2 regions of the Gordonia metallireducens genome follow, and region 1 is predicted to be linked to the other one. Evidence: riboswitches for the same ligand, from Rfam matches in the RefSeq annotation. Region 1 holds a riboswitch; the other holds the start of a gene.
What was found. Region 1 has a riboswitch for S-adenosylmethionine ahead of LQD00_RS15525 (bifunctional o-acetylhomoserine/o-acetylserine sulfhydrylase). Riboswitches for the same ligand answer to the same signal wherever they lie in the genome.
Positions count from the first base shown of each region.

Region 1 (15,946 bases):
ACGAACGCGACGACCGCGACCGCGATGCCGGCGATGGCCAGGGCCGCGCCGATCACCGCCGGCGACAGGAATCCCCACCCGGCACCGACCACCACGCCGCCGAGGAACGCACCTGCGGCGTTGGCGATGTTGAGCGCCGAGTGATTGAGGGCGGCGGCCAACGTCTGGGCGTCGGCGGCGACGTCCATCAGACGTGTCTGCAGCGCGGGAATCATGGTCGTTCCGGTCAGCGCGACGAGGTACGTGAGTATGAGTGCCGCCCAGGCATTCTCGGCGAGTACGGCGAAGGCGGCTAGCGTCACCGCACTGGTGGACAGTCCGGCGAGGATCGCGGTCGAGACGTTGCGGTCGGCCGCCCAGCCGCCGACGAAGTTGCCGGTCACCATGCCCAGCCCGTACAGCATCAAGGCGATCGGGACGACCGAGACCGGCAGCCCCGTCACCGAGGTGAGGGCCGAGTTCAGGTAGGTGTAGAAGGCGAACATCCCGCCGAAGCCGACGACCCCGATCACCAGGGTGAACCACACCTGCGATCGCCGGAGCGCGCCGAGTTCGGTCAGCGGGTCGGTGATCGTCATGCCGGACAGGCTCGGCAGCACACGGACCAGCGAGACGACGGTCGCGACGCCGATGACGACGACGATCGCGAAAGCGGTGCGCCAACCGAACGTCTCCCCCAGCCAGGCCGCAGCCGGTACGCCGACGACGTTCGCGACCGACAGACCGAGCATCACCTGCCCGACCGCCTTGGCCCGATTCCGCGGACCGGCCATGTGCGCGGCGACGAGCGCCGCGACGCCGAAGTACGCGCCGTGCGGGAGACCGGCGACGAATCGCGCCACGAGAAGCAGCCCGTACGACGGCGCCAGGACGGTGGCGAGGTTTCCGACGGTGAACGCCACCATCAAGGAGATCAGCAGCACCCGCCGCGACATCCGTGCCGTGAGTGCGGCGATCAGCGGAGCGCCGACCACCACACCGAGGGCGTAGGCGGAGATGACGTGACCGGCGGTGGGTTCGGAGACGCCGAGTGAACCGGCGATGTTCGGCAGCAGACCCATCGCGACGAACTCGGTGGTACCGATCCCGAAACCGCCGAGGGCGAGCGCCAGGATGGTCAGCCTGCGGGCACGGCTCGAGATCCTCGAGGAGGGGCGCTGTTCGACGTCCGACGTCGAGTTGTCGAGCACATCGATGGCGAGGTCGTCCGGTGCACCGGCGGTCGTCGTGGGGGCTTCAGGCACGCCTCATGCCAACCGGCCCTCCGCCACCTGCATTCCCCTGGGGTCGGTGAGTTCGTTCACACAGCGAACGACGAGTCGTTACGCAGCGCCTATTCCGAGCCGGAGTCACCACCGGAGGAGCTGTCCGAACCGCCACCGGTGTCGCCGGAGCCACTGGAATCCGAGCCGCTGCCACCGGAACCCGACTTCGAGCCTCCGGTCCCGCTGTCGCCGCCGGAACTGTTCGAGTCCGAACCTCCGGAGCCCGAGCCGGAACCACTGCCGGAACCGCTCGAGTCCGAACCACCCGAGTCCGAGGTCCCCGAGTCGGTGCTGCCGGCATCACCGGTGTCGCCGTCGGGACCACCCGCACCCGAGGCGCCATCATCCGACGACGGCCCGGCCGACGAGTCGGTCTCCGACCGCGTGACGCCCGGATCGGTCCCGCCGGTCGACGCGTCAGTGTCGTCCCCACCGCCGGCCGGGCTGTTGTCGTGGTCGACGGCCGGCGCCGAGGTGTCCCCGCCCGTCGAGGAGTCGCTGTTCGACAGGCCGCCGGCCACCTCGGTGACCGCAGGCGAACCGGTACCGCTGTCCGGCGCTTCGACCTCGGGAGCAGTGGTCTCGGGATCATCGTCGACGGTGGCGACGAACCGGGCCAGCGCCACCGACGCGGAGTCATCGTCGTCTGCGAGCACTGCGAGGGTGTTCGGCTGCGAGGTGATCGTCGGTCCGACGATCGCGCCCGCCCAGTAGCGCACGAAATTCACCGGCAACAGCACGATGCTTCGCACGCTGTCGGCCAGAGCAGTCACACCACGCATGAGTCGTGCCGGGGACAGACTGACGATGCCCTGCAGGATGTCCTCGAAGACGAAGAGATCGGGCAGGTAGGCGCCGTAACCGAGTTGCGGCAGCGGGGGCAGGAAGCCCTGGACCAGCCGGACGACGGGCTGCAGATTGGCCAGGGTGATGCCGAGCGGCAGGCCGATCGTCGGACGGCCGGACAGGAAATCGCCGATCTCGCCCGTGTACCCGATGTCGTTCGCCCAGCCCTGGACCAGCTCCGCGAACGCCGACTTCGCCCCGACCATGCAGACCGTCCCGGTCGCGGTCCCCGTGCCGCTGCACGAGACCGGCCGCGTATCCCACTGCGACGCGGGGTCGCGATACATCGCCCACGGGTAGAGGAAGTGCTTCGTCTGATATCCGAGGATGCCGTCGATCGCACCGATGGGGTCGTACAGCGGGTCCGGTAGGTCGCAGATGGGGTCGCCGTCGATGCACACCGACACCACCCGATCCGACACCGTTCCGAATCCCGCGTCCGCACCGTTGGCGCCGCGCGGGCCCGACATCGTCAGACCGGGGATCACACCGATCAGCGACAGCTCGATACCTCGCCCGGTCTTGTCGCCGGCGCGTCGGGGATCGGAGTACAGCTCGCCGCTGATCACATCCGGGTCGATGGTCACCATGACCGGGTTGCCCTCGTCGTCGAGAATCGGTTCGCCTGTCTCGTCGATCGCGGCGACCTCGCCGGCCGTGCCGTTCCCGATCTGCGACAGCACGTCGCCGGCGACGCGGGCGCCCTGCGAGTATCCGGCCACGACGACGGGCTTGCCCTGACACTGCGACTGGTAGCCGGCGATCGCCGACTTGGTCGCTGCGGTCCCCTGCGCGACGCTCGAGTCATAGCCCGTCGCACCCAGGGGCCACAGAGTCGTCGGATAGTCCGCGTAGATGACCTTGTAGGCACCCTCACCGGCGTACGGGGAGTTCGGATCGAGGTTGTTGTCGGGTCCGAGCCCGGTGTAGCGCTGTTTCACGCCGACGAGGTGCTGGCCCTCCGGATCGTTGGTCCCGCCCACGATGACGACCGCGCCCGCACCGCACGAGTCCGCCTTCGCCTCCGGGGCACCGCCGACCAAACCGAAGGACGCGGCCACCGCCACACCGGTCGCGGTTGCGATCAGAAACGACGTCCGACGCGACCTGAGATGCTCCATTGCCCTCACGAGGCCCACTCCTCACCACTCCCGGACACGCTTCAGGGATGAAGAGGCGTCTTCACCGGGTGAGCGGAACTCTAAGGGGAGAAAGCGAACCTGACAGGACGCTGAGAGTTGCTAACGATCCCGAACAGGTGATTCACGCTGCACATCCGGAGATTTCACCCGCTCGGAGGACACACCCACTACACGTTTTGGATGGCTAACGAGGACTTCGATTCGGCGTGACCGGGAGGGTTCTCTGGCACTCACATCCGTGTTATATCCTTGTCGCCAGGTCATGAGTATCAGCGACAAGCCCCGGCTAGCTGATCGGCAACCCTCCAACCGCGGTGGGGTGCTCCGGGTGATGACCGGGTTGTGGGATCGCGGAAGCGAAGCCCCGGCAAGCGCGGGTCCGAAGGTCGGACCCCAACAGGGTCGAGTTTGGCCCTGCCGACCGTAGAAAGTGATCAACAGTCATGTCTGATGCCAACGAAGGCACCAATCCAGCCGACAACTGGAGCTTCGAGACCAAGCAGGTCCATGTGGGCCAGGCTGCCGATGCAGCCACCAACGCCCGGGCGCTGCCGATCTACCAGACCACCTCTTACGTCTTCAACGACACGCAGCATGCGGCGAACCTCTTCGGTCTCGCGGAGCCGGGCAACATCTACACCCGCATCATGAACCCGACCCAGGATGCGGTCGAGCAGCGGATCGCGGCCCTGGAGGGTGGCGTCGCGGCTCTGCTCGTCGCTTCGGGTCAGGCCGCCGAGACCTACGCGATCCTGAACATCGTCGAGACCGGCGGTCACGTGGTGTCGAGCCCGCGTCTGTACGGCGGCACCTACAACCTCTTCCACTACACCCTGCCGAAGCTGGGCGTCGAGGTGAGCTTCGTCGAGGATCCCGAGGATCCCGCGTCGTGGCAGGCCGCCATCAAGGACAACACCCGGGCGCTGTACGGCGAGTCGATCTCCAACCCCAACAACGAGATCCTCGACATCAAGGGCATCTCGGAGGTCGCACACCGCAACGGCCTGCCGCTGATCATCGACAACACCGTCGCCACCCCGTACCTGATCAACCCGCTGGCCCACGGCGCCGACGTCGTCGTCCACTCGGCCACCAAGTACATCGGCGGCCACGGCACCGCGATCGGCGGCGTGATCGTCGACGGCGGCACCTTCGACTGGCGCGTGCAGCGCGACGGCAAGGACCTGTTCCCCGGTTTCACCACCCCGGACCCCAGCTACCACGGTGCGGTCTTCGCCGACCTCGGCGCTCCGGCCTACGCGCTGAAGGCCCGCGTCCAGTGGCTGCGCGACACCGGTGCGGCGATCGCCCCGTTCAACGCCTTCCTGCTCGCCCAGGGCCTCGAGACCCTGAGCCTGCGCATCGAGCGCCATGTCTCGAACGCGCAGAAGGTCGCGAAGTTCCTGGAGGGTCACGCCCAGGTCGAGTCCGTCGCCTACGCCGGCCTCGAGTCCTCGCCGTGGTACCAGCGCGGCCAGGAACTCGCCCCCAAGGGCCAGGGTGCGATCATCGCCTTCGAGATCACCGGCGGTGTGGACGCGGGCAAGAAGTTCGTCGACGCCCTGACCCTGCACAGCCATGTGGCCAACATCGGCGACGTCCGTTCGCTGGTCATCCATCCGGCCTCGACCACCCACAGCCAGCTGACCCCGGAGGAGCAGCTCGCCGCAGGTGTCACCCCGGGCCTGGTGCGCCTGGCCGTGGGTATCGAGGGAATCGACGACATCCTGGCGGACCTCGAACAGGGCTTCGCAGCCGCCAAATAGGACAGGTGAGGCAGTTTTGTCGGTGAGTATCGACCTGAACGCGCAAGCGTCTGATCAGCCCGACTGGGAGTCGGTCCCGGACGGGAAGCTCGTCGGCATGAGCATCGGCTCGCTGCCTCTCGACAGCGGTGAACGGATCGACAACGTCACCCTGGCGTTCCAGCGCTGGGGGACGTTGTCGCCGTCCCGCGACAACGTCATCCTCACCCTGCACGCCCTCACCGGCGACTCCCACGTCACCGGTCCCGCCGACGCCGAGCACGAGACGCCCGGCTGGTGGGACGGCCTCATCGGCCCGGGCCAGGCGATCGACACCGACGAGTGGTGTGTCATCTCGGCCAACGTGCTCGGTGGGTGCAAGGGATCGACCGGTCCCGGCTCCCTCGCCTCCGACGGTCAACCGTGGGGTTCACGCTTCCCGCAGATCACCGTGCTCGACCAGGTCCGCGCCGAGGTCGCACTCCTCGACCGCCTCGGAATCCGCAGCGTCGGAGCAGTTCTCGGCGGGTCGATGGGTGGCGCCCGCGCGCTCGAGTGGGCCATCGAGTACCCCGATCGCGTCCGCAGCGCACTGGTGCTGGCCGTCGGCGCCCGCGCCACTGCCGACCAGATCGGCATCCAGACCACACAGATCGCCGCCATCAAGTCCGACCCGGCCTGGCACGGCGGCAACTACCACGGAACCGGACAGACACCGCTGACCGGCATGGGCATCGCCCGCCAGATCGCACACCTGTCCTACCGCAGCGAACCCGAGCTCGACGAGCGGTTCGAGAACAAACCGCAGGGCGACGAGCAGCCGCTACTCGGCGGTCGTTACGCCGTGCAGAGCTACCTCGAACATCAGGCGTCGAAGCTGATGCAGCGCTTCGACCCGGGCAGCTACGTAGTGCTCACCGAGGTCCTCAACCATCACGACGTCGGCCGCAACCGCGGCGGCATCAAGAAGGCGCTCAACGAGTGCAAGGTCCCGGTCATCGTCGGCGGAATCGACTCGGATCGCCTGTACCCGTTGCGGTTACAGGCCGAGCTCGCCGAAGAACTGGGCAACTGCGTCGGCGGCCTGCAGGTCGTGCGATCCGACACCGGACACGACGGCTTCCTCACCGAGTTCGACGCCATCAGCGACCTGCTCAAGCGCACGGTCGAGCTCGCACGCCGCGACGCCTGACCCCCAGCCCTCCCGGGTTCGGAAACCGGCCGCCTGCGCTCAGCGCGGAGCGGGAACCGGGGTGCTCGACGACGCCGGCGGTGCCGTCCGAACGGCTCCGGATTGCGGTGTCTCTTCGCTGGGCGATGCCCCCGACGACTGACTGGGTGCCGACTTGTTCGGCGTCGGCTGGGTGAGCGGCGGCGGAGCCGGCGTGGTGTTCCGCGGCCGGACCTCCTTGGGCAGCAGGGTCGGCGGGATCGGGGGCGGCGTCGAGCCCGGCACGAACGGCAGCGTCGGCCACGGGAACGGCGACAGCGTGCGCGTGCTGGTCGTCCCGGTCGACGGCTCGGTCGGCGGCAACTCGGTGGTGGCCCAGCCCGGCTGTTCGTTCCACGCCGGCGGCTCCTCCGGCTGCACCGGCTGGACGGGCTGCTCATGGGTCTGCTCGACCGGCTGATCCGGAACCTGCGTCACCGGGGCCTGGGTCGTCGGCACCGGCGTCGAACTCTTCTCGCTCGACGTGGCGACGGCGGGGACGCTACCGACCGTCGACGACGGCTCGGGGACCTCGCGGTCGGCGAACGACGAGCTGACCGCGTAGAAGGTGATCAGGACCGCGGCGATGATCGCGCCCGCGGCCGCAAGCGGCGTGGCCGATAACCACTCGCGCTGCCGCTGCCCACCGATGAAGGCGAGCCGGGTTGTGCCCGAATAGGTTTCGCCGGCCAGAAGAGCCGCTCCGGTCGCCGCGACCAACTCCGGGGTCGACGGGCACACCGTGTCGAGGTCGTGGCCGCGGGCCATGTCGCGGACCGCGGGCAGATTGGCCAGACCGCCGACGAAGACCACCGCCTCCGGGATGACGCCACGGGCGGACGCCTCGGCGACGTACCGGTCGAACACCTCGCGTGCCTCGCGGACCATCGGTGCCACCGCGTTCGCCACATGGGACTCGGTCAGCGCGACCCGTCCCGCACCACCGGGGAGTGCCACCGAGGGGCCGTCTGATCCGGCGCCCGAATGTCCGTAGGCGATCTCTTCTTTCGCAGTCCGGCAGGCGCTGAGCAGTTCGCTGCGTCCGGCGCGCGTGCGGGCGGCCTCTCCCAGCGATGGGTTGTCGGCGGTGAGGTTCGCGGCGATGGCCCGGTCGAGGCGGCGTCCGCTGAGGACCGTCGAGCGTTCGAGCCCGGTGATCCGGCGACTGCTCGGATCAACGGTGTAGATCGACATACCGGTGTCGCCGCAGTCGACAACGACGGCGGTGGAGAAACGATCGATCTCGCCGGTGTCGGCGAGGCAGGCGACCACGGCCTCGTCCTCGGCGACCAGACGGATCTGGCGTCGGGGGCCGCTCCCCCGCGATCGCAGATGGCGCCGTTGGGCGGCGGTACGGGCGGCCACGCCGATCGGGCCCACCCGGGCGTCGGCCTCGCGGGCGGCGCCGAGCATGACGTCGATGCCGGCGTTGACGCGACCCGCGCCGTCGAGACCGTCGGTGGGGTCGACGTCGATGACGCGGGAATCCACCACGCTGCGGCCGAGATCGTCACGCGTCAGCAGGACGTAGTGGATCATGCCGGCACCTGCCGACACGCCCATCGACGTCACTTCATTCACATGGTCATCGGTCGGTGTTGCAGTGATACGTACTCCAGCGGTCGGTGCGTCTGCCCCAGCGTCGTACTCAGTGCTCGGCAGAGAGAATTGCCTGGTCAGGCGCGACCACTCGGTCTGAAGGTCACGCTCAGGTATCTATTGTAATCAATCCGTGCCCAAAGAGTCGATCGACGTGGCGAGCCAGAGCATCACACCGCCGACCGTCGCCATCACGGAGACGTCAAACAATTTCCCTCTGACCTGCAGTAATCCCGCCTGGGACGCCGGGATGAACGCACGGAGCAGTGCTCCGACGAGAAGCGCCGTGCCGAACACGAAGGATCCTCGGCGCCAGCGATCGAACATCACGAGCAGCGCTGCTGCCAGGACACCCAGCATGACCAGCAGGTACGGGATCTGGACGAGAACCGCGCGCACCCCCTGCACCGGCTCGGGCCCGGGTGCGGTGTCGTGATGTCCGTCACCAGGGGCCGGCGGACGCAACCGATTCGGATCCGACGAGGGCAGATCCGCCCCGGCCGGACCGACCCGCGGCTCGTCCGGACTCACGCCGTGCCGCCGCCCTCAACGCCGGCGACGGCTTCGGTGGCGGCCTGCTGGGCGGCGAGTTGCTGCTCGGCCCGTTCGACGACGTTGACGAGCAGGAAGGCGCGCGTGAGGGGTCCGACCCCGCCGGGGTTCGGCGAGACGTGTCCGGCGACCTCCCACACGTCGGGATGGACGTCGCCGACCAGGCCGGCGTCGGTCCGGCTGACGCCCACGTCGATGACCGCGGCACCCGGCTTCACCATGTCCTTGGTGATCAGATGCGGCACGCCGGCGGCCGCGACGACGATGTCGGCGCGCTCGACCTCGGACCGGAGATCGGCGGTGCCGGTGTGGCAGAGGGTGACGGTGGCGTTCTCGCTACGCCGTGTCAGCAGCAGGCCGATCGGCCGGCCGATGGTGACGCCGCGCCCCACGACGGTGACGCGGGCACCGGCGATCGGGATGTCGTAGCGACGGAGGAGATGGATGACGCCGCGCGGCGTGCACGGGAGTGTCGACTCCTTGCCCAGGACCAGGCGACCGAGGTTGATCGGGTGCAGTCCGTCGGCGTCCTTGAGCGGATCGATCCGCTCGAGCGCCGCGTTCTCGTCGAGGTGCTTGGGCAGTGGCAGCTGCACGATGTACCCGGTGCAGGCCGGGTCGGCGTTCAGTTCGTCGATCGCCGCGTTGAGCTGCTCGGTGGTGGCGTCGGCCAGCAGATCCTTGCGGATGGAGGCGACCCCGATGCGGGCGCAGTCCGAGTGCTTGCCCTTCACATAGGAATGCGAGCCCGGGTCGTCGCCGACGAGCACTGTGCCCAGACCGGGGGTGATGCCCGCCTCGCGCAGTGTGTTCACCCGTTCGGTGAGATCTGCGAAGATCTCGTCGCGCGTGGTCTTGCCGTCCAGTCGTATCGCGGTCACGCCCGACATTCTTCCATCCACGACGACTGCGATGTGAGCCACTACTGTCAGAGCCGTGAGAGCAACACGGGCCGACGTCGACCTCGCTGCGGCAACCATCTCCCCTCTCCTGCGACGGACACCGACACTGCGCACTGTCATCGAGACCGTCGACGGCCCCCGGGACGTCGTGTTCAAACTCGAATACCTCCAGCTCGGCGGCTGTTTCAAGGTGCGGGGCAGCCTGTCGGCGACGCTGCATGCACGCGCCCGGGGAGCGCTGACCGACGCCGGCGTTCTCGTCGCATCCGGAGGCAACGCGGCGATCGGCGCGGCGTGGGCCGCACGGATCGCCGGCGTGCCGTGCACGGTCGTGATCCCCGAGACCGCACCCGAGGTCAAGGTCCAGACGTTGCGCACCCTGGGCGCGCAGGTCCATCTCGTCGGACTGCGCTATCAGGACGCCGCCGACGCCGCAGGCGAACTCGCCGCAACCACCGGTGCGCTCCCACTGCACGCATACGATCTGCCCGACATCGTCGCGGGCGCGGGCACGATCGGTCTCGAGATGACCGAGGACGTCCCCGATCCGCTTACCACCGTGGTCTGCGTCGGCGGTGGCGGCCTGCTGGCCGGTCTCGCGGCGACCCTGCGTCCCGGTGACCGCCTCGTGGGTGTCGAACCCCTCGGGGCGTCCTGTCTCCACCAGGCACGGGCGGCGGGATCACCGGTCCCGGTCGAACTCGAGAGCGTCGCCGCCGATTCCCTCGGCGCCACCCGCGTCGGCGACATCTGCTGGGAGACCGCCGCGCAGCGCCCCGACGTCGACAGCGTGCTGGTGACCGACGCCCAGCTCATCGACGCACGGCGGATGCTGTGGGACTCTCACCGCATCCTCGTCGAACACGGCACCGCCGCCGCCGTCGCCGCGGTGACCACCGGAGCGGTTCGCCCGGAACCGGATTCGACGCTGTGCATCGTGCTGTGCGGGGCGAACACCGGCTTCGACCTGTAGCGGAGTTCCGCGCGCTGTCATCGGCGCCGAGCCCGGCGACTACGCTGAGCACATCATGTTCCGGATCATGTTCTATCAACCCTGCATCCCGCCGAACACCGGAAACGCGATCCGGCTGGCCGCCAACACCGGGTGCGAACTGCACCTCATCGAACCGTTGGGGTTCTCGATGTCCGACGCCCAGGTCAAGCGGGCGGGGTTGGACTATCACGAGATGGCCACCGTGACCGTGCATCCCAACCTGGTGACGGCGTGGACCACACTGAAGCCCGAGCGGGTGTTCGCGTTCACCGCACACGCGGAGCGCTACCACACCGACGTCGACTACCGGCCCGGCGACGTGCTGCTGTTCGGTCCGGAACCCACCGGTCTGCCCGACGAAGTGCTCGCCGAACCCGAGGTCACCGACCGGGTGCGCATCCCGATGCTCGCCGGCCGTCGATCCCACAACCTCGCCAACGCGGCGAGCATCGTCGTCTACGAGGCGTGGCGGCAGAACGGCTTCGTCGGCGCCGTCTAGTCGACGCGGTACCGCTTGGTGCGGGCGGTGGCCCCGCCGATGAGCGCGACCTTGCTCTTGGGTACGCCGAGATGTGAGGCGAGCAGCTCGGCGACCGCCTTGTTGGCACGACCCTCGGTGGCGGGTTCGCGAACGTAGATGGTGAGGGCTCCGTCGGGTCCGGCCTCCACCAGCGGACCCTTGCTGCTCTTCGGCTTGACGGTCACCACGACCTGCTGCGACATCGATTTCCCCGATTCGTAGTTTGTCACTCCGGCAGACCCCGACGGGTCACTGCCAGTCCCTGGATCTGGTTCCCACCCGAAGATCCATGCGCTGCAAACGATCTGCGACAACGGTCACGGCGCCTTCAGCATTCTGTACCCGACCGCGCACCAGCAACGCCGGTGCGGTCTGTGCCAGTACACGGTACCGCGCCCACAGGCCGACGGAACACACCACGTTGACCATCCCGGTCTCGTCCTCGAGGTTGATGAAGGTCACCCCTGACGCCGTCGCAGGTCGTTGGCGGTGTGTCACCGCCCCGCCGATCAGTACGCGCGCGCCGTCGGGCACCGACAGCAACCGGTCCGCGGCCACCACCCCCATCGCGTCGAGCCGAGGGCGCAGGAATTGCGTCGGATACGACTTCGGGGTGATGCCGGTGGCCCAGGCGTCGGTGGCCGCCAGTTCGATGTCGGACAGCCCGGGCAGCGTCGGCGTGGCACCCGACGAGCGGAGTTCCAGCTGGTCGTCGCGAACGGTCGCGGCCGCCCCGGCCTCCCAGAGCGCCTGGCGCCTGCTGAGACCGAAACCGTCGAAGGCCCCTGCCCCGGCGAGACCCTCGAGTTCCTTGGCGCTCAACGCTGCCCGGCGGGAGACGTCGGTGATGTCGGTGTACGGTCCGTCGGCGCGCCGGTCGACGATCCGCTGGGCCACCTCCTCCCCGACCCCGCGCACCTCGTCGAGCCCCAGACGCACGTCGAGGCCCTCGTTCTCCAGGGTTGCGTGCGCGAGGGAGGCGTTGATGTCGGGGCGATGGACCGCCACCCCGTGCCGGCGGGCGTCGGCGACCAGCGTCTGCGGCGAGTAGAAACCCATCGGCTGAGCCCGTAGCAGCGCCGCGCAGAACGCGGCCGGGTGATGCAGCTTGAACCACGACGAGTAGAAGACCAGCGAGGCGAAACTCTGCGAATGGCTCTCCGGGAAGCCGAAGTTGGCGAAGGCGGCCATCTTCTCGAAGATACGGTCGGCGGCGTCCCCGGTGATGCCGTGGAGCTCTTCCATCCCGGCATAGAAGCGTTTGCGCAGGCGTTCCATCTTCTCCGGCGACCGTTTGGAGCCCATCGCCCGACGCAGCTGGTCGGCCTCGGAGGCGTCGAAGCCCGCGACGTCGACGGCCAGCTGCATCAACTGTTCCTGGAACAGCGGCACCCCCAGCGTCCGCTCGAGGGCCTTGTGCATCGACGGGTGTTCGACGGTGACCGGCTCGTCTCCGTTGCGTCGCTTGATGAAGGGATGCACCGAACCACCCTGGATGGGACCGGGACGGATCAGCGCCACCTCGACGACCAGGTCGTAGAAACAACGCGGTTTCAGCCGCGGCAGGGTCGCCATCTGGGCGCGGGACTCCACCTGGAACACGCCGACCGAGTCGGCGCGGCACAGCATCTCGTAGACCGCCGGTTCGGCGAGGTCGAGGGTGGCGAGATCGACCTCGATGCCCTTGTGCTCGGCGACCAGATCGATCGCGTAGTGCAGCGCCGAGAGCATCCCGAGACCGAGCATGTCGAACTTGACCAGCCCGATGGCCGCGCAGTCGTCCTTGTCCCACTGCAGCACGCTGCGGTTCTCCATCCGTGCCCACTCCGTGGGGCAGACGTCGGCGATGGGCCGGTCACAGATCACCATGCCCCCGGAGTGGATGCCCAGATGCCGTGGCATGCCCAGGATCTCACCGGCCAGATCGGTCACGTCGGAAGGCGCGGTGTCCGGGGACTTGGCCCAGGCGTCCTGCTGCCCGGGTGCATACCCCAGCGCCCGCGCCATGTCCCGGATCGCCGAGCGGCCGCGATAGGTGATGACGTTGGCCACCTGGGCGCTGCGATCCCGGCCATACCGGCGGTAGACGTACTGGATGGCCTCCTCACGACGGTCGGACTCGATGTCGATGTCGATGTCGGGTGGCCCGTCGCGCTCTGGGGCGAGGAACCGCTCGAACAGCAGCTTGTTGGCGACCGGGTCGACGTTGGTGATCCCCAACGCGTAACAGACCGCCGAGTTGGCGGCACTCCCCCGGCCCTGACACAGGATGTCGTTGGCCTTGCAGAAGTCGACGATGTCGGCGACGACGAGGAAATAGCCGGGGAACGTGAGGGTTTCGATGATGGCGAGTTCGTGTTCGATCTGCCGGTAGGCCTGCGGATGTTCGACGGGTGTGCCGTATCGACGCCGGGCGCGGGTCATGGTGAGTTCGCGCAGCCAGCTGGCCTCGGTGTAACCCTCCGGCACGTCGAACGGCGGCAACTCCGGTGCGATCAGACCGAGCTCGAAGGCGCAGTCGGCGGCGATGCCGACCGCGTTGTCGATCGCGTCGAGGTGCGCGGGCATCAGCCGGGCCATCTCGTCACCGCTGCGCAGGTGTGCGCCGGCGACACCCGGCATCCATCCGGCGATGGTCTCGATGTCGGTGCGTGCCCGTACCGCCGCCATCGCCATCGCCAGCCGGCGGCGTCGGGGTGCGGCGAAGTGCGCACCCGTGGTCGCAACCGTCGGCACTCCGACGCGGGCGGCGAGACCGGCGAGCACACCATTGCGTTCGTCGTCGTCGGGCATGCCCTGGGCGGTGAGTTCGAGGACGACGTTGCCGTGGCCGTAGGTCTCGATCATCTCCCGCAGCGCGATCTCCGCGGCCGGGACGCCGCCGCGGTCCAGCGCACGCCGGACCGCGCCCTTCCGGCAACCGGTGAGGACCAGCCAGTGCCCGTCGCCCGCACCGGCCAGGGCGTCGCGGTCGTAGCGCAGCAACCCCTTCTCACCCGCCACCATGTGCGCCTCGGCGATGGTCCGCGACAACCGCCGGTAACCCTCTCCGTCGCGGGCGAGGACCAGCAGATGCTCTCCCGGCGGATCGTTGAGACCGGTCCGGGCGATGTCGGGTTCCAGCGACAGCTCGGCACCGAAGACCGTCGGCATCGCGAACTCGCGGGCGGCCTCCGCGAACCGGACGATGCCGTAGAAGCCGTCGTGATCGGTGACGGCCAGCGCCTGGAGTCCGAGGCGTTCGGCCTCCTCTACCAGTTCCTCCGGCATCGACGCGCCGTCGAGGAAGCTGTACGAGCTGTGGGCGTGGAGCTCGGCATAGGCCACCGACGACGAGCCACGCGCGATGTCCTCCGCCTGGTAGGCGCCGCGTTTGCGCGACCAGGCCGGGCTGTCGCCGCCGTCGCCCGGGAACATCGCGTGGTCGCTGTCGTCGGGACCGAAGGCGGTGCCCGGACGCCCGCCGTCGGGCGCGCGACCGGAGAGCACCCGCTCCATCTCCGACCATGTCGGTGGTCCCTGATCCCAGCCCACCCGAACAGTCTATCGAACATATTTTCGAATGAACATCTCGATTCCACACCCGGAAGTCATTGCGCTCAGGCCAGGTAAGTGCAACTCTGAGTACCAGACAGATTCCATCTCCCATCCGGGGGGACGAGGACATCAAGCGGGCCTCACGCCCGCTCACATGATGGGATCCCTACATGACCAGCTACTTCATCACCGGAGGCAGCGGATTCATCGGCCGACGCGTCATCGATCGACTTCTGACCGTCGACCCTGGCGCGACCATCCACGCCCTGGTGCGCGAATCCTCCCGATCGGCGTTCGACGCCCTGCTCGACGAGCTCGGTGCCACCGGCCGGGTGACCCCGGTCGTCGGGGACCTGACCAGCCCGGGCCTCGGCCTCGACGCGCATGACCTGCCGGAATTCGACCACGTGGTCCACCTCGCCGCGATCTACGACATGGCCGCCGACGCCGAGTCACAGCGCGCGGCCAACGTCATCGGCACCTCTCGCGTCGCCGACTTCGCCATCGCCCACGACGCCCTGTTCCACCACGTGTCCTCGGTCGCCGTCGCCGGCGATCACCGCGGCCGGTTCACCGAAACCGATTTCGAGGTCGGCCAGGGCTTTCCGACGGCGTACCACCGGACCAAGTTCGAGGCGGAGCGGGTCGTCCGCGAACGCGAGGGCCTGCGGTGGCGGGTCTACCGGCCCTCGATCGTGGTCGGCGACTCGCGAACCGGCGAGATGGACAAGATCGACGGTCCCTACTACTTCTTCGGCCACCTCGCCGCGCTCGGCCACCTGCCGTCGAGGCTGCGGTTGCCGATGCCCGACCTCGGCAAACTCAACATGGTGCCCGTCGACTTCGTCGCCGCCGCGATGGTCGCACTCATCGCCGTGGACCCCGAACGCAGCGGGCTGGTGTTCCACCTCGGCGACCGGCGTTCGCTGACCACCACCGAGATGTACAACGCCCTCGCCCCGGCGTTCGGCGCGCCTCGCGGTTTCGACGTCATCCCGCACTCGGTGGTCGAGCCCGCGCTGGCACTGTCGGCCATGGGACCCGCTCGCATCGGCCGCAATCTCCTTGCCGCCCAACAGGGTATCCCGTCGGCGGTGCTCGACGCGGTGTCGCTGCCGGTGGACTTCTCCTCCGACGCCACCCTCGCCGTCCTCCACGAGCACGGGATCAGCGTTCCGGACTTCACCGAGTACGCACCGGGCCTGTGGCAGTACTGGTCTACCCACCTCGACCGGTCCCGCAACCGGCGCCGCGATCCCCGGGGTCCGCTGGTGGGCAAGAACATCCTGATCACCGGCGGGTCGAGCGGTATCGGCAAGGCCACCGCCCGGATGTGCGTCGCCCGCGGCGCCAATGTGATGATCGTGGCCCGGTCGGCCGAGGAACTCGATTCCGCCGCAGACGAATTGAACTCGACGACCAGCAAGAAGGGCATCCCGCCGGGCCGGGCGGTGGCGTACCAGTGCGACATCACCGACGAGGAGTCGGTCAACGCGCTGGTCAAGTCGGTGCTCGCCGAGCACGGTCACGTGGACGTGCTGGTCAACAACGCCGGCCGGTCCATCCGGCGCGCCACGGTGAACTCGGTGCAGCGCTCGCACGACTACCACCGGGTCATGGCGGTCAACTACTTC
Region 1 is NZ_JAJQJP010000037.1:30,399-46,344, reverse strand. Features, by position in the region: gene LQD00_RS15535 (MFS transporter) at 1-1,244, opposite strand, end outside; gene LQD00_RS15530 (cutinase family protein) at 1,334-3,241, opposite strand; SAM riboswitch class IV at 3,512-3,633, shown strand; gene LQD00_RS15525 (bifunctional o-acetylhomoserine/o-acetylserine sulfhydrylase) at 3,697-5,019, shown strand; gene metX (homoserine O-acetyltransferase MetX) at 5,036-6,190, shown strand; gene LQD00_RS15515 (Hsp70 family protein) at 6,230-7,771, opposite strand; gene LQD00_RS15510 (DUF3017 domain-containing protein) at 7,934-8,215, opposite strand; gene LQD00_RS15505 (bifunctional methylenetetrahydrofolate dehydrogenase/methenyltetrahydrofolate cyclohydrolase) at 8,335-9,240, opposite strand; gene LQD00_RS15500 (serine/threonine dehydratase) at 9,296-10,234, shown strand; gene LQD00_RS15495 (tRNA (cytidine(34)-2'-O)-methyltransferase) at 10,290-10,754, shown strand; gene LQD00_RS15490 (DUF167 domain-containing protein) at 10,751-10,978, opposite strand; gene LQD00_RS15485 (error-prone DNA polymerase) at 11,025-14,309, opposite strand; gene LQD00_RS15480 (SDR family oxidoreductase) at 14,483-15,946, shown strand, end outside.

Region 2 (15,946 bases), on a different contig from region 1:
CGGCGACGGCGGCTTCGTCGGCCGCGGTCGCCTGCTGGTACCACCGCTGGTGCGGGTGCCGGCCCCGGCCGACGAGGTCGGCGACGGTCAACCCCTCAGGGGCGACCGGGTTCTGGGGCAGGATCGCCAGGGTCCGGGCGATCTGCTTGGGCCGCACGTGCGCGATGTCGTCGCCGTCGAGGTAGACCGTGCCGGCCTTGGGCGGCAGCAGTCGGGCGAGGCATCGGAGCAACGTCGACTTACCGCACCCGTTGGAGCCGATGATGGTCGTGACCTGGCCGTCGGGGATGTCGATGTCCAGGCCGTCGATGACCACCCGCTGGTCATAGCCGACGGTGAGTCCGCTGCCGCGGAGCCGGGGCGTCGCCTGCGGGGCGTTCTCGGTGGGGGAGATGGTCATACGGTCGCCTTCCGGGACATCGCGATCATCAGGTAGATGAGGAACGGTCCGCCGATCGCGGCGGTGACGATGCCGACAGGTAGGCCGCCGGGCAGCACCGTGCGGCACAACAGATCTCCGCCGAGCACCAGGGATGCACCGACCAGGCCGGATAGGAGCGGGGTCGGCACCGCGGTCCGGGCCAGGCGCAGTGCGATCTGCGGGGCGAGCAGGGCGACGAACGCGATCGGTCCGGCGGCGGACACGCACAGCGCACTGACCAGGACCGCGGTCAGCAGCAGTGTCGTGGACACCGCGCCGGTGCGGACGCCGAGTCCGCGTGCGAGATCCGGCCCGAGGCTCAGCATGCCGATCTGCCGCGAGAGCACGACGATCACGGCGATCCCGAAGACGACGCCGCCGACCACCGGCCAGACATTGGACCAGCCCACGTTGGCGACCGAGCCGACCAGCCATACCTGGGCGCGTCCCACATCGCGGATGTCGGCGCGCGTCAACAGGAAGTTGGTCAGCGCCTGCAGCATCCAGGTCATGCCGACGCCGATCAGCACGAGGCGGAACGGGTTGATGCCGCTGTTGGCCTTGCGGCCGGGCCATGCGAGCACGTACATGAGCGCTGCGGTCAGCAGCGCGCCGATCATCGCCGACGCCGGGACACCGAGGTCGCCGAACCACCTGCCCCAACTCGTGTTCGAGAAGGCGATGGCCGCGACCGCCGCCGCGCTCGCTCCGGCGGTGATGCCGAGGATGTCGGGGGTGGCGAGGGGATTCTGTGAGATCAGTTGGGTGAGAGAGCCGGAGCACCCGAGCCCGATGCCCACCAGCAGTCCGACGAGGGCCCGGGGGAGCGCGACGTCGAAGACGACGACGTTCTCGATGCGGGTGCCACCGCCCAACAGGATTCGCGCGACGTCGATCGGGGTGAGGGGGAAGTCGCTGACGCCGACACTGGTCAGGAACAGCACCACGGCGAGTACCGCGGAGACGAACGCGACGACGAGCATGCGTGTGCGCACGACGAACGACACCGGTTCGATCGCGATGCGGTAGCCACCGGGATGCGGGGCGATGCTGCGCGCACGAGATCCGGTCCCACCGGCAGCGGGCTCGGGCGTCGTCACGTCGGAGGAGTTCATACGGTTGCCAACTTCTGCCGACGGACCATGAAGATCAGGAACGGAGCGCCGACCAGGGCCAGCATGACGCCCACCTGGACCTCACCCGGGCGCGCGACGACGCGGCCGAGGATGTCGCAACCGACGAGGAGTATCCCGCCGAGCAGCGCCGAATACGGGATGATCCAGCGGTAATCGGCGCCGACGAACGCTCGGGCGATGTGCGGCACGACGAGTCCGAGGAACACGATGGGCCCGCAGGCCGCGGTGGCGGCGCCGATCAGCAGGGTGATCGTCAGGATGCCGAGCGCGCGGATCAGGACCACCCGCGAGCCCAGCGCCTTGGTCATGTCGTCGCCGAGGCTGAGGACGTTCAGGAAGAAGCCGCTCGCCAGCGCGAACACCAGTCCGACTCCGATGAACGGCAGGCTCGCCCAGAACACGTCGATGCCACGGCCTGCGGTCGAACCGACGCTCCAGAACCGCCACTGGTCGAGCGAGTTGGTGTCCACGAGCACGATCGAGGAGGTGATCGCGGTGAGCATCGCCGTCAGGCCGGTGCCGGCCAGGACCAGGGTGAGCGGACTCGAGCCGCTCAGTGCCGACAGCCCGAAGACGACGGTCGCGGCGATGATCGCGCCGAGCAGACCGAAGAACATGAACGCGACAGGGCTGGTGATCCCGACCAGGTAGATACCGGCCACCACGGCGCATGCGGCTCCGGCGTTCACGCCGAGGATGCCGGGATCGGCGATGGGGTTACGCGTGTGTCCCTGGGTGAGGGCACCGGCGGCGCCGACGGCCAGACCGGCGAACAGACCGAGGAGGGTCCGGGGGACGCGGAGGTCCCAGACGATGCCGTCGACGTCGGTGTCCTTGCTGATCGCCGGCATCCGGAGGTCGAGGAGGGCGGCCCAGATCTCGGAGATCCCGGCGGCGAAACTCGTCCACACCTCGTCGAGTGGGACGGGGCGGGTGCCGAAGAGTACGGAGGCGACGACCAGCCCCACCAGAACCGCGACCAGCACGGGGATGCCGAGAACACGGAGGGGGCGGCGCACAAAGGGTTACCTTACCAACGCTATTCGGCGGCCCTCGTGGCACGGCATCGTTCATGTCGTTCGGGTAACGAAAGACCGCTCCGGAGTGAGTGGAGGTTGTGTCTTCGGTAACACTGCGGTGAGCTCGGATCGATATGCCCAGTGTTTCCAGGGTTGTGAAAACAGGAGGATCGATGAAGTCACTCAAACGGGCCGTTGTCGGGGTTCTGGCTGCGGGAAGCATCGCGGCAGGAACGCTCGTGGGTGCCGCGCCTGCACAGGCCGCCGTCCCCAACCTGCAGATGACGGGTGGGGTCTACTGCCAGTTCGGTGCCCCGGGTACCCCGTGGAACCAGGCGTGGAGCATGACCCGGTTCATGCGCGTCACCGCGCGTGACGGCGAATTCCGCAACGTCACCCTGCAGGAGACCGGCGGCGCGACCAAGTTCGCCTCGAAGTTGAAGAAGAACGAATCCCTGCTGATCAAGACCACCTGGTTCGGCTGCTTCCCGTCGTCGATCTCCGGGTACGCGATCTCCGACTACGCCGAGAACCTGACCGACAACGTCGGCTTCTGGTGGAACGTTCGTCGTATCGACAACCCGTTCGACCGGTTCGGTACGGGCTCGTCCGCGTCGGCCGCACAGGTGACCGGCGGTGGCAACACGGTCAAGGGAGTGCCCACCATCCCCGGACACTGAGTTCGGAACGAACAAAGACGAGGGGCGACCGGTGAGAACCGGTCGCCCCTCGTCGTCGAACTCTGCCGAGGTGTCTCAGGCGGACGGGCGCGCCACCTTGTGGGGCTCGGATGCGGCGAGCATGTCCTCACGCTCGACGACCTTCACGCGCTCGCGGCCCTCGGCGGCTCCGAGTGCCCGCTCGTGCTCGTCGAGGCGGTACCAGCCGTCCCAGGTGGTGAACGGAATGTTCTTGGACTCGAGCAGCTCGACGATGGCGTCCTCGCCGGGGGTGGCCGGTGCGAGGAGCTTGTCGGCTTCCATGTCCTTGAGGATGCAGTCGACGGTCTCGTTGGCGTCGCCCTTGGTGTGGCCGATGAGACCGACCGGGCCGCGCTTGACCCAGCCGGTGGTGTAGACGCCGGTGAGCTGGTCACCCTCGTCGAACACGCGTCCGGCCTCGTTGGGGATGACCCCGGCCTGGGAGTCGAAGGGGATGTCGGGCAGGTTGTCCGACAGGTAGCCGACCGCACGGTAGACCGCGCCGACCTCCCAGTCGGTGATCTTGCCGGTGGGCTTGACGTTGCCGGTGCCGTCGAGCTGGGTGCGTTCGGTGCGCAGGCCCACGACCTTGCCGTCCTCGCCGAGGATCTCGACGGGGCTTTCGAAGAAGTGCAGGAACAGCTTGTGGATCGCCCCCTGCTTGGGCTCGCGGATCGCGTAGTTCTCGATGATCGTGGCGACCTGGTCGGTGATCTTCGAGCCGCGGCGGGCGACGGTGGAACCCTCGTCGTAGTCGATGTCCTCGGGGTTGACGATGACCTCGATGTTGGGCGAGTGGTCGAGCTCCTTGAGCTCGAGCGGGGTGAACTTGGCCTGGGCGGGGCCGCGGCGGCCGAAGACGTGGACCTCGACGGCCTTGTTGGCCTTGAGTCCTTCGTAGACGTTGGCCGGGATCTCGGTGGGCAGCAGTTCGTCGCCGGTCTTGGCGAGAATGCGGGCGACGTCGAGGGCGACGTTGCCGACGCCGATGACGGCGACCTTCTCCTGCTCGAGCGGCCAGGTGCGCGGGAAGTCGGGGTGGCCGTCGTACCAGGCGACGAACTGTGCGGCGCCGTAGCTGCCCTCGAGGTCGATGCCGGGGATGTCGAGGGCGCGGTCGTCGGTGGCGCCGGTGGAGAAGATGATCGCGTCGTAGTGCGACTTGAGCTCGTCGAGGGTGATGTCGGTGCCGTAGTCGACGTTGCCGAGCAGGCGGACCTGCGGCTTGTCGAGGACCTTGTGCAGGGCGGTGATGATGCCCTTGATGCGCGGGTGATCAGGTGCGACGCCGTAACGGATCAGTCCGAACGGAGCCGGCATACGCTCGTAGAGGTCGATGCTGACGCCGCGATCCTTCGCGGTGTCGGACTTCATCAACGCGTCGGCGGCGTAGATCCCGGCGGGACCGGCACCGACGATCGCAACCCGAAGCGGGCGGCTGTTGTCGCTCATGGAGTAGGTGTCTTCCGTTGCTCGGCGCGCCCCGACGCAGGAACCGGATCCGAAAACCCTTGGTTCTGGTGTCGACACGCTTGGGTATGGCCTATCCCTTCTACGGTAGGCGCTCGGTGTCTACGACCAAAACCGGCTGTGAGGTAGTCCTCACTTCTCGACGTCACCGTGATGACGGCGTGCCACGCGCGTCAGCGTGAGCCGGCCGCTTCGGCGAGGGGGCCGACGGCTTCACCGGCCACCCACGGGATCGTCAGCAGGGTCGGCACCGACATCGCGCTGCCGACCTGCTGGGACAAGTAGGCGACACGTCCGGACCGCGCCACCTCGAGTCGGGTGAACGCCGGATTGGACCGCAGCTTGTCGTTCGAGCCCTCCCAGTCGACGGCCACGACGACGTCGGCCGCATCGAGCCGGTCGAGGCTCTCGGCAGGCAGTTCGCCGTAGAAGCCGCTGGTGATCGCATCGCGCAGGGCGGTCGGGAAGGTGAGACCGTAGCCGGCGACGGTCTGCGCGCGGCCGTCTTCGGGTCCGTACACCGAGACCCCGCCGGTCGGGCTCGCGGTCACCACGACGGCGGTCTTGCCGGCGAACTGCGGGTTCTTCGCCCGGATGCCCGCGAGGAAGGACTCGGTCTCGCCGATCTTGCGCCGGGCGAGGTCGGGTTGCCCGATCGCGGTGCCGATCTGGATGGTCTGCGCAGTCCACGGCACCTGCCAGGGCTTGTACTGGGCGGGCCGGAGGATGGTGGGTGCGGTCTTGCTGAGCAGGTCGAACTGGTCGCGGGTGGGGTCGGCGCCGACGGCGGTGATCAGATCGGGGCTCGTGGCGAGCGCCTTGGGGATCTCGTTCCCGAGGGCCGCGGAGGTGTTGGAGAGAACCACCGGTTGCGAGTCGCCGATCAGCTCGGCGTTCCACGGCGCCTTCGCCTGGTCGGGATCGGCGAACGGGGCGCTCGTCGTCGGCATGACGCCGAGGGCCAGCAGCGTGTCGGCGTCGCCGACCCCCAGCGCGGCGATCCGTTGGGGGGCTTTCTCCACGACCGCCGGTGCATAGACCTGCTGCAGTGTCACCGGGATCGCGCCGGCCTCCGGGGCGGGGACCCGTGCCGAATCATCGGCGACACCCTCGTCCGGGGCCGAACAGGAGGTCGCCACCAGAGCCGCCGCGACCAGCGCGAGCAGGAGTCCGGACAGTCGATGGGTGTGCAGACGCATAAGGGTCCTCGCCGGTCGACGGAAGTAGTGAGGTCCACCTTACTTACGGATCACCAAAACCCTGCCCCGGCTTTTCGGTACGGGAGGCCGGAGAAGCCGGACGGAGGTCACACCAGGACTGTCGTTACACTTCGCGCCATGGCCAAAGCTGCAGGCGGGGGCCCCGACAAGCCCTCCGGTAAGGGCGCCGCACCCCGGAACATCCCGCGGGGTGCCGCGTCCCTGAAGAAGCCTGCCCTCGGCAAGGCCGGATCGGACGACGACGTGGACGCCGCCCTCGTCGAAGAGTCTCCGCCGAACTGGAAGAACGCGTGGCCGTTCTTCGTCGCGGCCGGTGTGGTCGCGCTCTTCGTGCTGGGCATCGTCCTCTCGAACATCTCGCGTCCGCCCGAGGACCGCGTCAGCGACGACGCGCTGGTCCAGTACGCGATCAACGACCAGTACACGGCCCGCAACGGCCCGAACTACGCCGAGTACCGCGCGAACACCTGCGATGCGGACCTGAACAAGGTCGAGTTCGTCTCCGAGGCCCGGTTCCTCGCCGAGAACCAGGCGTCTCTGGACGCGAACGGCCCCATCGAGATCCCCGAGATCACCGACCTGGTGGTCGACGGTGGCCGGGCGACCGCGAAGGTCCATTGGCACTATAAGAACACTCCCGATGACAAGAAGGTCGTGGATACGACCGTGGTGCGCGAGAACGGCGAATGGAAGGTGTGCTCCTGATGACCTATGCCGGCGACCTGACCCCGCGGGAAGCGTGGGAGAAGCTCGAGAACAACCCCGACGCGGTCCTCGTCGACTGTCGGACGCAGGCCGAATGGTCCTTCGTCGGCGTCCCCGACCTCGAGATACTGGGCAAGCGCACGATCTTCGCCGAGTGGACGACGTTCCCCGAGGGCCGTCGAAACGAGCAGTTCGTCGAGCAGCTGCGCAGCGCCGGGGTCACCGATGACCACGAGGTCATCTTCCTCTGCCGCTCCGGGCACCGATCGATCGGTGCGGCCGAGGCGGCGACCGCCGACGGGATCGGCAAGGCCTACAACGTGGTCGACGGGTTCGAGGGTGCCCTCGACGAGAACGATCATCGAGGTGCGTCGGGATGGCGCGCCGAAAACCTGCCGTGGAGGCAATCGTGAGTCCTGAGCTGTCCGTGGGTTATGAACTGCCGGAAGGTCTTTCGCCCGACACCATCGCGGTGCGCGGTGGCCTCGCCCGCTCCGGCTTCTACGAGACCGCCGAGGCGCTGTACCTGACCAGCGGATACGTCTACGACTCCGCCGAGGCCGCCGAGCGTGCCTTCACCGGCGAGGACCAGCGATTCGTCTACTCCCGCTACGGCAACCCGACGGTCCACATGTTCCAGGAGCGACTGCGGCAGCTCGAAGGTGCCGAGGCCTGCTTCGCAACCGCCAGCGGTATGGCCGCGGTGTTCGTGGCGCTCGGTGCGCTGCTCAAGGCCGGCGACCGGCTCGTCGCCGCCCGCAGCCTGTTCGGCTCGTGCTTCGTGGTCTGCAACGAGATCCTGCCGCGCTGGGGCGTCGAGACCGAGTTCGTCGACGGCGAAGACCTCGAACAGTGGGAGCGGGCGCTGTCCAAGCCCACCACGGCGGTCTTCTTCGAGACCCCGTCCAACCCGATGCAGACCCTCGTCGACGTCGTCAAGGTGTCCGAGCTGGCGCACGCCGCGGGCGCGAAGGTGGTGCTGGACAACGTCTTCGCCACCCCGCTGCTGCAGCGCGGCCTGGATCTCGGCGCCGACGTCATCGTCTACTCCGGCACCAAGCACATCGACGGCCAGGGTCGCGTCATGGGCGGTGCCGTCCTCGGCACCAAGGAGTACATCGACGGCCCGGTGCAGCAGCTGATGCGCCACACCGGTCCGGCGTTGAGCCCGTTCAACGCCTGGACGCTGGTCAAGGGCCTCGAGACGCTGCGCCTGCGCGTCGACGCCTCGGTGTCCTCGGCCCTGCGCATCGCGGAGTTCCTGGAAGCCGACCCCCGCGTCCGCTGGGTGAAATACCCGTTCCTGCAGTCGCATCCGCAGTTCGAATTGGCCAAGAGCCAGATGTCCGGTGGCGGCACCGTGGTGACCTTCGAGCTCAACGACCACGACGGCATCGACGGCAAGAAGCGCGCCTTCGAGGTCCTCAACGCGCTGAAGGTCATCGACATCTCCAACAACCTCGGCGACTCCAAGTCGCTGATCACCCACCCGGCCACCACCACGCACCGCGCGATGGGGCCCGAGGGTCGCGCCGCGATCGGCCTCAGCGACTCGGTCGTCCGCCTCTCGGTTGGTCTCGAGGGCATCGACGACCTGCTCGCGGATCTGGATCAGGCGCTCGGCTGACGCGTAAACCCACCACTTTTCGGCAGAATCACCACCCCTCGGGGTGCTGGGTTTGCCGAAAAGTGGTGGGTTTGCGCAGCGCTACGGCAGCTCCGCGATCCCCAGTGCGTTCAGCACGGTCCGTAGTTTGAACGCGGTCTCGTCCAGTTCTGCCTGAGGATCGGAGTGTTCGACGATGCCGCCGCCCGCCCAGGTGCGCAGGCTCCGACCATCGGCGGCGAGTTCGGCGCAGCGGATGGTCACCATCCATTCGCCGTCGCCGGCGGCATCGCACCAGCCGACCGCGCCGGCGTAGAAACCGCGGTCGCCCTCGACATCGCGGATGATCTGTGCGGCAACGTCGCTCGGGGTTCCGCACACCGCGGGGGTGGGGCCGAGGAGTAGCGCGAGGTCGAGGGCGGTGGTCGCCGGGTCGCGGAGCGTCGCGCGGATCGGGGTGGCCAGATGCCAGACCTCGCCGGTCGACTCGAGCTTCGGCGTCGAGGGTGCGTCGATGTCATCGCAGAGAAGTCCCAGGCGTTCACGCAGGTGGTCGACGACGAAGGCGTGCTCCGCGAGATCCTTTGCCGAAGCGAGCAATTCGTCGGCGGTGGCACGGTCGACGGCAGGGTCGGCGGACCGCGCGGCCGAACCCGCGTACGGGTGACAGGTCACCGTCGAACCCGACTTGCGGAGCAGAACCTCGGGACTCGCGCCGACCAACCACGTTCCCGAACCCGTTGCGGCGCCGACGTCCACACCGAAGGCGTTGTGGCCGGCGTTGCCGCCGGCCAGGGCGTCGATGAACTCGTCCGGCCGGACCTGCTCGTCGAGCACGAGGTCGATGCTACGCGCGAGCACCACCTTTCCGACGTCACCCGCGACGATGCGCTTGACCGCGTGCGCGACGCGTTCGCGGTGCTCGTCGGCGTCGGGGTGGAGCACGGTCGAGATCGCGCGTCGTGACAGCGGGCCGGTCCCGGGCAGCGGTGCTTCGCCGGTCCGGAGTCGTGCGGGGGCGACCAGGGCCGCCGGGTCGCGCACATCGAAGGGGATCGCGCCGGTCAGCGACGCGACCTCGCCCGCACGCAGCGCTGCGGACGCCTCGTCGACGTCGGTGAACGACCGGACCACCCCTTCGCCGCGCACGGTGCCGTGCGGACGCGACAACACGAAGACCTCACTCGATGACACGACAGCCAGGGTACAGGTAAGCCTGTCCTAACTATGAATCACGGTGAATCTAAATTGACACCCTTCTCCGGGATCCGCGAGTCTTGTCGCAGGTCATGAGTGCCAGTGACAAGCCCCGGCTCGCTGGTCGGCAACCCTCCTCCACGGTGGGGTGCTCCGGGTGACGACCTGGCTGCGCTCGAACCCGAATGCGGCAAGTGTGGATTCTCGAGGAGTTCTTGTCATGACTGCTGTGCTCTCGGCACCCGTCACCACCGTTCGCCCGACCCGTGTCGCAGTTTCCGCGACCCCGGACCGGGCGCCCTTCATCCCCGCGCTCGCACCGGTCGTCGGTGCGGATGCCCAGGTTCCCGTCGCCGCCGGACACAGCGTCGGCTACGCCAATCTCGACTACGCGGCGAGCGCCCCGGCGCTGGCGTCGGTTGCCGCACAGGTCGCCGGTGCCCTCGGCGAGTATGCGAGCGTGCACCGCGGTGCAGGTCACCTCTCGCAGGTCACCACCCGTCGCTACGAGGCCGCCCGCGAGACCGTGCGCGAGTTCGTCCGCGGCCGCGTCGACGACACCGTCGTCTTCACCCGCAACACCACCGACGCGATCAACCTCGCCGCCCACATCACGCCCGGCGACGTCGTGGTCCTCGACATCGAGCACCACGCCAACCTGCTGCCGTGGTGCGCACCCAAGGACGGCCGGAACCGGGCTCGCGTGGTGACCGCCTGCGACACGATCGAGGACACCCTCGTCGCGATCGAGGCCGAACTCGCCTCGAAGCCGGCGTCGCTGCTCGCGGTGACCGCCGCGTCGAACGTCACCGGCGAGGTCCTCCCGATCGGCAGGCTGGCCTCGATCGCCCACCGTCACGGGGCTCGCATCCTGGTCGACGCGGCGCAGCTCGTCGCGCACCGCCCCATCTCGATCGTCAGCCACGGCATCGACTATCTGGCCTTCTCCGGTCACAAGGCGTACGCGCCGTTCGGTGCCGGCGTCCTGATCGGACGGTCCGACTGGTTCGACGCCGCCGACCCGTACCTCGCCGGCGGGGGAGCGACCGCCGACGTCGAGCTGGACGGTGAGGAGAGCTCGGCCGGGACCACCTGGCACACCGGCGCTGCCCGCCACGAGGCCGGCTCGCCGAACGTGCTCGGCGCCGTGTCGATCGCCGAGGCGTGCACCGCACTGGCCGAGCTGGGCCCCGAGGCCATCGGCCTCCACGAACTCCGGCTCTGTGAACGGCTCGACGCCGGTCTCGCCCGCATCGACGGCGTGCGTCCGCTGCAGATCTTCTCCGACTCGACCGACCGCGTCGGCATCGCCGGCTTCACCGTCGACGGCCTCGCGCCGCGGGCTGTGGCCGAATACCTGAGCAGCGAGCACGGAATCGGTGTGCGGGACGGCAAGTTCTGCGCCCACCCGCTGCTCAAGCGACTCGGTCATCCCGAAGGTGCCGTCCGCGCGAGCTTCGGTGCGGGCACCACCTCCGACGACATCGACCGCCTGCTCGACGCACTCGGCGCGCTCGGCGCCACCACGACCACCACCCGACCAGAACTCGACGAGGGGTACCCCGCATGACCGTCCAACTCGACACTCCGCGCAACGCCGCCACCATCGGCCGCCCCGGCTTCCGGGTCGCCATCGCGGGAGATGCGGTCGCCCAGACCTTCCCGATCGTCGTGCGCCGCGAGACCCTGCGCGACGCCCAGCGGGCGCGCTCGCTGCTGCGGGCCGGCACCCACGACCAGGCGAACTTCGTCGTCGCCCTCGAGGTCGAGGTGGCCATCGCGCCGCACGCGGCGTCCGCACGCGCCGCCGTCGCACAGGCCGGAGGCGCCGCCGACAACGCGGAGACCATCCGCTACGTCGGCACGACCCACGGCCTGATCACGCTGCTCCGCGACATCTACGCCGCCGAGGTCGCCGACGCGGTGATCCTGGTCCCGGTCGACGGTTCGGCGACCGACAGTCGGATCCGCGAGCAAGTGCTCCCGGTCTTCACCGACGTGCGGCACCGGGTCGCCTAGCGGTTCAGGTCAGACCGAACGCACGATCGCCGCTTCCGGCTCACGATCGCCATCTGGACCCGGCGATCGTGGCCGGAGGTGGCGATTCCGCTTTCCACCCGGGAAAACACGAACCGCCGACGACAGCGTGTGTCGTCGGCGGTCGTGAATGACTGCTCGGGTGGCGTCAGCCGCGCGAGGGCTCGTTGGCGTCGTGCGGGTGAGCGGCGAGGCGGTCGATGGCCTCCTGGGCGACCTTCTCGGCAGCTTCGCGGCCGACCCAACCGCCGGGCTGGACCTCCTTGCCGGGCTCGAGATCCTTGTAGTGCTCGAAGAAGTGCGAGATCGGGCCCAGCTCGTACTCCGACACGTCGGAGATGTCCTTGATGTGGTCCCAACGCACGTCACCGGCGGGCACGCACAGCAGCTTGTCGTCGCCGCCGGCCTCATCGGTCATGGTGTACATGCCGACGATGCGGGCGCGCACGATGATGCCGGGGAAGACCGACTCGGGCAGCAGGACCATCGCGTCGAGCGGGTCGCCGTCCTCACCGAGTGTGCCGTCGATGTAGCCGTAGTCGGCCGGGTAGCCCATCGAGGTGTACAGGTAGCGGTCGAGGTAGACCTTTCCCGTCTCGTGGTCGACCTCGTACTTGTTTCGGCCACCTTTGGGGATCTCGATGGTCACATCGAATTCCACTGTTCCTCCTGGCAGTTGCGGATCGGGGGTGTGATCGCCGGACGGCCCAGATGGCCGCGCGTCGCAACAACGATACTGTTAGTTCGACGACCTCGGACTTCGTACCCCCGCAGTTCGCGGGTGTTTCGGACCCCGGGTCGTGCATATCCGACATTTCGGTCAGTGGCGTATCGGTCGGTCCGTGCAGAATCGGTAAGGGCAGTGCGAGAGATCCGGAGGCTTCGTGGGCGCAACCACCAGACCCGCAGGTCGTGATGGCAGACCCCGTAGTCGCAGACTCCTCTGGTGGACGATCGCCGCCGTCGTGGTCCTCGCGCTGGTGTCGACCGCAGCCGTGGTCGTGGCGCTCCGCCTGGACAAGGACGCCGAGCTGCCGCCGGGTATCCCGCCACAGCCCGCCGCGATCTCCCTCGACCCACAGATCGACCCGGTCGCCGCAACCGCTCCGGCCCCGACCCCCGCCGGGGTGTCCCGGGCGATCGGTCCCGCACTGCGGAATCCGGCGCTCGGCGTCCTGAGCGGCATGATCTCGGACTCGCTGACCGGCGAGGTCCTGTGGTCGCGCAACCCCGCCCGTCCGCGCATCCCGGCGTCGAACGACAAGGTGCTCTCGGCCGCGGCCTTCCTCGAGGCCATGCCGCACGACGCGCGCCTGACGACGACGGTCGTCGCCGGGTCGAACGGACAGGTGATCCTCAAGGGCGCCGGCGATCCGACCCTGACGGCGCAGCCCGCCGATGCCGACACCTTCTACAGCGAACCCGCCCGCATCGCCGACCTCGCCGAGCAGATCAAACAGGCCGGCATCCCGGTCACCTCGGTGGCGGTGGACCTTAGTGCCTTCTCCGGCCCGACAATGGACCGAACCTGGGACCGCCGGGACATCCAGGGCGGTGACATCGCGCCGATCGAGTCGCTGATGGTCGACGGCGCCCGCCTCGAACCGCTCGACGAGTACTCACCGCGGTCCGCGACGCCCGGGATCATGGCCGGTGAGGCACTGGCCGCAGCGCTCGGCGTCGACGCGCCGGTGACCGAGGCGTCCGCACCCGCCGGCGACCGCGTCGTGGCGAAGGTCGAGTCCGCGCCGCTGGTGACCCGGGTCAACGACATGCTCCGCTACAGCGACAACGTGCTCGCCGAGACGCTGTCGGTCGAACTGTCGATGCATCGCGGCGGCCCCGCGACCCTCGCCGCCGGCGTCGACGCGATCGAGCAGGTCCTGTCGACCACCTTCCCCGACCAGTGGAAGGGCACCACGCTGGCCGACGCCTCGGGCATCTCCTACGCCAATCGCACGACGCCTGCGCTGCTCGACGCGGTGATGACCGCCGCCAGCGGACCCTCGAATCCCAAGCTGCGACCGATGCTCGACGGGCTGCCGATCGCCGCCGGTACGGGCACCCTCGCCGACCGATTCCCGGTCGCCACCACACCCGGTGCCGGATGGGTGCGCGCGAAGACCGGAACACTCACCGGCGTCAGTTCGTTGACGGGCATAGTCCAAACGATCGATGGCCGCGTGCTGTCGTTCGCCCTCATGTCCGGCGGCACCTCGCCGGCGGACGCGAGACCCGCCCTGGACGCCGTGGTGGGTCAACTCAGAGAGTGCGGGTGCCGATGAGCATGTCAGGAACCGACAGCAAGGCCGCGGTCGAACCGGCGGGAGATGACACCCGCCTGAGCATCGGGTCGCAGATCGACTGGCCGCTCGCCGCGTCGACCGCCAAACGGCTCGTCCGACCCGGTCCCAAGACCACGGCGTACACCTATGAGGCCGCGCAGGCCGAGCTCGCCGACGCGGCGACGCGTGCGGAGGCACCGGTCCGCGAGGTCACCGGTCTCGCCGACGGACTCCGCATCCCGACGACCCGAATCCTCGACCGGTCGGGGTGGATCGACGCGGCCTCCGTCTCGATGCGATCGATGCTGGGATCAGAGGCCGGTCTCGAGATGGCCTCGTCCGGCCTCGCCGCCAAGTTCGGCGGGGTGCAGGCCGGCGGTCTGCTCGCCTTCCTCTCCACGGCCATCCTCGGCCAGTACGATCCGTTCACGCCCGACCCGGAAACCGGTGAACCCGGCGTGCTGATGGTCGTGACACCCAACATCATCAACGTCGAACGCCAGCTCAAGGTCGTGCCGTCGGACTTCCGTCTGTGGGTGTGCCTGCACGAGGTCACGCACCGCGTGCAGTTCTCGGCCAACCCGTGGCTGCGCGACTACATGCAGGACAACGTCGCCGTGCTCACCTCCGAGACCGGCGAGTCGACCACCGAGATCGTCACGCGGATGACCAAGGCGCTGAAGAGCTCCGAACCCCGCGAGAAGGGCATCATCGGCGCGATGCAGCTGTTGCAGAGCCCCGAGCAGTTCGACGCCTTCCAGCGGATGATGGTCCTCGGCACGCTGCTAGAGGGTCACGCCGACCACGTGATGGACGCCGTCGGCCCGGCGCACGTCCCGTCCGTCGCCCGTATCCGAACCGCTTTCGACAAGCGCCGCAAGGCACCGCAGAACCCGGTGCAGCGCATCATCCGCGCGCTCATCGGCATGGACGCCAAGATCGCGCAGTACGTCCGCGGGAAGGCCTTCGTCGACGAGGTGGTCGAGACCGTCGGGATGGAGCGGTTCAACACGGTGTGGACCTCGCCCGAGACGATGCCGCTTCCGGACGAGATCGACACGCCGCAGGCATGGATTCGACGCGTGCTGTGACGCGGGTGGTCGCGGATTTCGCGACCACCGTTCTCGACGACCCGCATGCCTCCGTCTGCGTCGGGCTCTCCGGCGGGGCGGACTCGCTCGCACTGACGGCGACGGCTGTTCGCGCGGGACTCGATGTCACCGCACTGGTCGTCGACCACGGTCTCCAGGAGGGTTCCGCAGGGGTCGCGGCGCGGGCCGCCGACACGGCACGAGAACTCGGTGCCGAAGCCCGGGTGCTCGAGGTGAGGGTCGGGACTCGCGGCGGTCTCGAAGCAGCGGCCCGCGAGGCGCGGTACGCCGCGCTCGACGCCGCCCGGGGCGGCCGACCCGTGCTGCTCGCGCACACCGCCGACGATCAGGCCGAGACGGTGCTTCTCGGACTCGCACGCGGCTCGGGGGCACGATCCATCGCGGGTATGCGCGCATGGAAGGCACCGTGGGGCCGGCCGTTGCTGCGTGTACGGCGGATGCAGACGCTGGCCGTGTGCACCGAACTCGGGCTCGCCGTGCACCACGACCCGCACAATCGCGATCCCCGGTTCACCCGGGTGCGGTTGCGTGCGGAGGTGTTGCCGTTGCTCGACGATGTGGTCCGCGGCGGCGTCGTGGACGCGTTGGGCCGGACCGCAGAGGCGCTCCAGGACGACAACGACGCCCTCGACGCCTGGGCGGGGGCGGTGTGGGGGAGCGCCCACACTGTCGACGGACTGGAGATCGAACCGCTGCGGGACGTGCCGAGGGCGGTGCGGACCAGGGTGATCCGTCGCTGGCTGCTCGACGTCGGGGCCACCGAGCCGACGCATCGCGTGATCGCCGCGGTCGATCGGCTCGTCGGTGAGAACGGGGGCGCGCAGGTGGCGATCGGCGGGGACCCGGGCGTGCGGACCGTCGTGGAACGTAGTGGTCAAACGCTGACGGTCCGCCTCACCGAGAGGTGAGACGGACCGCCAGGAAAAGGTCTGCGACCTACTTCTTGGGTGCCTTGAACGGCGAATTGATCGTCTGGAAGTACTGGAGGCCGGCGCCGATCAGGGTGCCACCGCCACCGAGTGCGAGGCCGACGATGC
Region 2 is NZ_JAJQJP010000007.1:6,731-22,676, forward strand. Features, by position in the region: gene LQD00_RS02375 (ABC transporter ATP-binding protein) at 1-400, opposite strand, end outside; gene LQD00_RS02380 (FecCD family ABC transporter permease) at 397-1,536, opposite strand; gene LQD00_RS02385 (FecCD family ABC transporter permease) at 1,533-2,576, opposite strand; gene LQD00_RS02390 (hypothetical protein) at 2,750-3,256, shown strand; gene LQD00_RS02395 (FAD-dependent oxidoreductase) at 3,332-4,729, opposite strand; gene LQD00_RS02400 (ABC transporter substrate-binding protein) at 4,921-5,946, opposite strand; gene LQD00_RS02405 (Rv0361 family membrane protein) at 6,085-6,672, shown strand; gene LQD00_RS02410 (rhodanese-like domain-containing protein) at 6,672-7,085, shown strand; gene LQD00_RS02415 (O-succinylhomoserine sulfhydrylase) at 7,049-8,299, shown strand; gene LQD00_RS02420 (isochorismate synthase) at 8,381-9,451, opposite strand; SAM riboswitch class IV at 9,564-9,678, shown strand; gene LQD00_RS02425 (aminotransferase class V-fold PLP-dependent enzyme) at 9,696-11,045, shown strand; gene LQD00_RS02430 (hypothetical protein) at 11,042-11,494, shown strand; gene LQD00_RS02435 (inorganic diphosphatase) at 11,661-12,173, opposite strand; gene dacB (D-alanyl-D-alanine carboxypeptidase/D-alanyl-D-alanine endopeptidase) at 12,478-13,797, shown strand; gene LQD00_RS02445 (zinc-dependent metalloprotease) at 13,794-14,888, shown strand; gene tilS (tRNA lysidine(34) synthetase TilS) at 14,867-15,817, shown strand; gene LQD00_RS02455 (glycine zipper family protein) at 15,846-15,946, opposite strand, start outside.
Region 2: linked by a shared signal. The riboswitch ahead of LQD00_RS02425 (aminotransferase class V-fold PLP-dependent enzyme) and the one ahead of LQD00_RS15525 (bifunctional o-acetylhomoserine/o-acetylserine sulfhydrylase) in region 1 are both predicted to bind S-adenosylmethionine.